Jeotgalibacillus aurantiacus: one gene and its partner. Each later gene encodes a partner of the first gene's protein in a complex. Links are inferred from orthologs where the notes say so. Each region holds a gene or a part of one and is shown in the gene's direction. Other genes may lie near its edges.

The links. Proteins that work in one complex are often made in the same cells at the same time.
Region 2: the proteins of acpP (region 1) and fabF are in contact, whole or in part, in a solved structure (PDB 6OKG), measured with the Escherichia coli proteins. The link is inferred for Jeotgalibacillus aurantiacus from one-to-one orthologs.

What each region holds. Positions count from the first base shown.
Region 1 is NZ_JACNMS010000002.1:539,405-542,243, reverse strand. What follows is about bases 1-2,741. They hold acpP (acyl carrier protein), read left to right. Parts: upstream 1-1,124; coding sequence 1,125-1,358; downstream 1,359-2,741. Other genes in these bases: smc (chromosome segregation protein SMC), read left to right, coding at 2,261-2,741; rnc (ribonuclease III), read left to right, coding at 1,548-2,261; fabG (3-oxoacyl-[acyl-carrier-protein] reductase), read left to right, coding at 269-1,012; fabD (ACP S-malonyltransferase), read left to right, coding at 1-266. Outside these bases: more of smc, read left to right, coding at 2,742-2,839. UniProt on the Escherichia coli protein: Carrier of the growing fatty acid chain in fatty acid biosynthesis.
Region 2 is NZ_JACNMS010000002.1:798,921-801,932, reverse strand. The notes cover bases 99-3,012. They hold fabF (beta-ketoacyl-ACP synthase II), read left to right. Parts: upstream 99-893; coding sequence 894-2,132; downstream 2,133-3,012. Other genes in these bases: H7968_RS08740 (ABC transporter ATP-binding protein), read left to right, coding at 2,485-3,012; H7968_RS08750 (beta-ketoacyl-ACP synthase III), read left to right, coding at 99-865. Also shown: more of H7968_RS08750, read left to right, coding at 1-98. UniProt on the Escherichia coli protein: Involved in the type II fatty acid elongation cycle. Catalyzes the elongation of a wide range of acyl-ACP by the addition of two carbons from malonyl-ACP to an acyl acceptor.

The sequences.
Region 1 (2,839 bases):
TTCCGGTTGTAGCAAATGTCACGGCAGATGCTGTATTTGAATCAGAAAAAATTGAAAAGCTGCTCGTTGCACAGCTCTATTCTCCGGTTTTATGGGAGGATTCAATCGAACAGCTGATCAGCCTCGGAGTGGACACATTCGTAGAAGCGGGACCAGGCAAAGTGTTATCCGGTCTGGTGAAAAAAATCAACAGAAAAGCAACAGTGTATCCGGTTTATGATCAGGAAACGCTCGAAGTTGCTGTTGCGGCATTGAAAGGGGAATAATCATGAATTTAGATGGAAAAGCAGTATTGGTAACCGGTGCTTCAAGAGGGATTGGCCGCGCCATCGCCATTCATTTGGCAAATCAGGGCGCAGATATTGCTGTTAACTACAGCGGAAGTGAAGCGAAAGCAAATGAAGTAGCGGAAGAAATCCGTTCACTGGGCAGAAAAGCGATCGTGATTAAAGCCAATGTGTCAGATGCCGAAGAAGTGCAGGCAATGGTGAAAGAAACCGTGAATGAATTCGGAAAAATTGACGTATTAGTTAATAATGCAGGAATCACAAAAGATAACCTTTTAATGAGAATGAAGGAAGAGGAATGGGATCAGGTAATGGATGTGAACCTGAAAGGCGTCTTCTTAACAACAAAAGCGGTGACCCGTCCGATGATGAAGCAGCGCGCAGGAAGAATTATTAATGTTTCCTCTATCGTTGGTGTAATGGGGAATCCGGGCCAGGCGAACTACGTTGCGTCAAAAGCAGGTGTTATCGGCTTAACGAAAACGGCTGCTAAAGAACTTGCTTCAAGAGGTATCACTGTTAACGCTATTGCACCCGGGTTTATCGAAACAGATATGACAGGCGAGCTGCCTGAGGATGTACAGGCATCCATGAAAAACATGATTCCGCTTGACCGTTTCGGACAGCCTGAAGATATTGCCAAAGCCGTTGCGTTCTTTGCATCGGAGGATTCGTCCTATATTACAGGACAGACGCTGCATGTAGATGGCGGAATGGTGATGTAGCGGCAAACCGTATCCTATTGAAAAAACGAAATATAAATGTAATGAGAAAATCCGTGAATCGCTTTAAATCGGGCCTCAATTACTCTATAATACTTGAAGGGAGGTGACGAACATGGCAGAAGTATTAGACCGCGTAACGAAAATCATCGTTGACCGACTAGGAGTCGATGAATCTGAAGTTAAGCTTGAAGCTTCTTTCAAGGAAGATCTTGGTGCTGATTCACTTGATGTAGTAGAATTAGTAATGGAGCTTGAAGATGAATTTGATATGGAAATTTCTGATGAAGATGCAGAAAAGATTGGTACCGTTGGAGATGCAGTTAGTTACATAGAAAGCAAAATGTAATGCAGTCGGCCGAGACGAACCTTTCTATCCGCTTGGCATGAACCTTCATGCCAAGCTTTTATTTTAATTGGCGTTACAGACCAGAGCGCAGTCTCCTGAGCGGTGTCAACATGTAAGAAATAGATTAATGAATGGCAAGGTGAAGTCCCAGTGGGTAAATATAAAAATGATCAGTTTTCTGCTAAAAGCATGGAACAGAAATTTAAGGAATTTCAGGAAAAGCATGAAATCCAGTTTAATAACAAAAAGCTTTTGATTAAAGCATTTACACATTCATCTTATGTGAATGAGCATCGGAGAAAGCCTTACGAGGATAATGAGCGCCTTGAATTTTTAGGTGACGCTGTTCTTGAACTGTCTGTCTCACATTATTTATTCGGGACATATCCTCAAATGAGTGAGGGAGAGATGACAAAACTCAGAGCAGCCATTGTTTGTGAGCCTTCTCTCGTTGTTTTCGCGAATGAAATGAATTTCGGTGACATGATCCTGCTCGGTAAGGGTGAGGAACAGACAGGCGGAAGAATGCGTCCGGCACTTCTTGCGGATGTGTTTGAAGCGTTTGTCGGCGCACTGTATCTCGATCAGGGAATGGATTCTGTAAAGAAAATCCTTGAAAAGGTCGTCTTCCCGAAAATTGAAACCGGTGCTTTTTCGCATGTGATGGATTACAAGAGTCAGCTGCAGGAGTTTATTCAACGGAACCATTCCGGTACGCTTCAATATGAAATTTTAAAAGAGAAGGGCCCGGCGCATAATCGTGAATTTATCTCAAGAGTGCTGCTTGGTGAAGAGGAGCTTGGTACAGGAACCGGGCGTTCGAAAAAGGAAGCAGAACAGCATGCAGCGGAAAAGGCACTTGTTTATTTAAAGAAAAAGCCTGAACAGCAGGAGAAGGAATAATGTATTTAAAACAACTTGAAGTCGCGGGCTTTAAATCATTTGCAGAAAGAATACATGTGGATTTTGTGCCCGGTGTGACAGCTGTAGTCGGACCAAACGGCAGCGGAAAGAGTAATATTACAGAAGCCATCCGCTGGGTGCTTGGAGAGCAGTCTGCCAAGTCACTGCGCGGAGGGAAAATGGAAGATGTCATTTTCTCCGGAAGTGACTCAAGAAAACCGCTTAATTTTGCAGAGGTGACGCTTATTCTCGATAACGGGGATGGAGCGTTGCCTCTTGACTATGCAGAAGTAAGTGTGACAAGAAGAGTTTACCGGACCGGTGACAGTGAGTATCTGCTGAATAATCAGAGCTGCCGTCTGAAGGATATTGTTGAACTGTTTATCGATACAGGATTGGGCAAAGAAGCCTTTTCCATCATCGGACAGGGACGCGTGGATCAGATTTTAAACAGTAAACCTGAAGACAGAAGAGTGATTCTTGAGGAAGCGGCGGGTGTTCTGAAATATAAAACACGCCGTAAAAAAGCGGATCAGAAATTAACCGAAACACAGGAAAATCTTTACCGGGTACAGGAT
Region 2 (3,012 bases), 260 kb from region 1 along the record:
AAGAATGGATACATCAGATGAATGGATCCGCACCCGCACTGGAATTGAAGAGAGAAGAGTCGCAGGTGACGATATTGATACTTCTGACATGGCATTAAGGGCAGCGGAAAAAGCGCTAGAGGATGCAGGAGTGAAGGCTGAAGAGCTCGATATGATCCTTGTTGCAACCGTGACGCCGGATCGTCCGTTTCCATCAGTAGCCACAATCATTCAGCATAAACTGGGTGCTGTAAAGGCTTCAGCGATGGATTTATCTGCAGCATGTGCGGGCTTTATGTACGGCATGGTGACAGCCAAACAGTTTATTGAAAATGCCGGATATCAGAGAGTTTTGGTTGTAGGGGTTGAAAAGCTCTCAAAAATCACAAACTGGGAAGACCGGAATACGGCGGTGCTGTTTGGTGACGGCGCAGGTGCCATGGTACTTGGACCTGTTGATGATTCTAAAGGGATTTTATCTTTTGAACTTGGTGCTGACGGTTCAGGCGGATCACACCTTTACCAGGCTGATGACGGAATTTTCATGAATGGCCGGGAAGTATTTAAGTTTGCGGTTCGTCAGATGGGTGAATCAAGTATCAATGTATTGGAGAAAGCCGGGATGACGAAAGAGGACGTGGATTATCTGATTCCGCATCAGGCTAATATCCGGATTATGGAAGCGTCAAGACAAAGACTTGAGCTTCCGATTGAAAAAATGTCAATGACGGTTAATAAATACGGAAATACATCTGCCGCCTCGATTCCGATCTCATTAGTAGAAGATCTGGAAAGCGGAAAAGTGAAGGATGGAGACTTACTGGTCATGGTTGGATTTGGCGGTGGCCTTACTTGGGGCGCGATTGCCATGCGCTGGGGTAAATAAAACATACAGGTAACGGGGAGATGACAGTATGACAAAGCGACGAGTAGTAGTAACAGGTCTTGGAATGGTTTCGCCTGTTGGGAATGATGTGGAAACTTCATGGAATAATATCGTAAATGGTCAATCAGGGATTGGAGAGCTGACAAGGCTTAATCAGGAGGAGTTTCCTGCAAGAGCGGTTGCTGAACTGAAAGACTTTAATATTGAAGATTATATGGAGAAAAAAGATGCGCGTAAAATGGACCGGTTTACGCAGTATGCAGTTGTTGCCTCTGAAATGGCTGTAAAAGATTCAGGGCTTGATATCAGTAAAAATGCAGAACGTGTCGGTGTCTGGATCGGCTCAGGAATCGGTGGTATGGAGACGTTTGAAAAGCAGTTTGAAACATTCCAAAAAAGAGGATATAAGCGTGTAAGTCCATTTTTTGTCCCGATGATGATCCCGGATATGGCAGCTGGACAGGTTTCGATTTCTCTTGGTGCAAAAGGGATGAACTCATGTACCGTTACTGCCTGTGCGAGTGGAACCAATTCAATTGGTGACGCGTTCAAGGTCATTCAACGCGGTGATGCAGATGCCATGATCACCGGTGGGACGGAAGCGCCTATTTCACAAATGGCGATGGCAGGGTTTGTTGCCAATACAGCTCTCACATTGAATGAGGATATTGCAAAGGCAAGCCGTCCTTTTGATAAAAACCGCGATGGATTTGTGATGGGAGAAGGTGCAGGAATTCTGGTTCTTGAAGAACTCGAGCATGCTTTAGCGAGAAATGCGACAATCTACGCTGAGATTGTGGGTTACGGTTCAACAGGAGATGCGTATCATATTACAGCGCCGGCTCCTGGTGGTGAAGGCGGAGTACGTGCGATGAAACAGTCTCTTGAGGATGCCGGTCTTGATCCATCAACAGTCGGTTACATTAATGCACATGGAACAAGTACACCTTATAATGATAAATACGAGACGATGGCGATTAAAGAAGTATTTGGTGAACATGCTTATAAACTTGCTGTCAGTTCGACAAAATCCATGACGGGACACCTGCTCGGCGCAGCTGGTGGAGTAGAAGCGATCTTTACCGTATTATCCCTTAAAGATCAGGTGCTTCCTCCAACGATTAACCTTGAAACACCGGATCCTGAATGTGATCTTGATTATGTTGCAAATCAATCAAGGAAATCAGATTTAGAGGTTGCGATGAGTAATTCGTTGGGATTTGGCGGTCATAATGCAACCATAGTATTCAAAACGTATAAAGCTTAATCATGAGTCTATAGACGCGATACCTATGCAGGGTGTGCAGCCGCACACCCTGTTATTTTTTATCCAAATGAATGAATATTCATGCACCTTATTGTAATATAATTCATTTTACCCACTTGTATAACGTAAATATAAAAAAATTGTAAATTTACTTGTCGAAAATAACAATTTCAGAAAGAATTTGAGATTTTTTTATCAGAGAGAATCCTTGTGTATCAAGGGATTGCGAGTAAATGAAAAGAAAAAATTAAAGAAATTAGAAAAAACAAGTTGAAAATGTAATCTATTTGTAATAGTATTTTATACAAATAATATAAATTGATTGAAAATAAGAAATATTAGAGGTGTTCAAATGGTTAGACAATCATCAGGACAAAATGACACACCGCTTCTCGAAATAAATGAACTCCAGACGGGATTTAAAATCGGAAAAGATTACTATAATGCCGTTGAGAAAGTTTCATTTAAAGTAGATCGCCGCAAAATTGTCGGAATAGTCGGAGAATCCGGATGTGGAAAAAGTGTAATGTCGTTGTCCGTTATGCAACTCCTGCCGAAAGGGATCGGAAAAGTACGCGGAGGAGAAATTAAATTTGAGGGAAGGAACCTGGAAAAGCTTTCTGAACGGGAAATGAACAAAATTCGCGGAAAAGAAATCTCAATGATTTTCCAGGAGCCAATGACAGCCCTTAACCCTGTATTTACAATCGGGTATCAGCTTGAAGAAGTCCTGCTGAACCATGAGAATATTAATAAAAAAGAAGCAAGACAAAAGAGTATTGCTCTTTTAAAGAGTGTTGGTATTCCAAGACCTGAGAAAATCGTTGAAGAATATCCTCACCAGCTTTCAGGAGGAATGAGACAGCGTATCATGATCGCA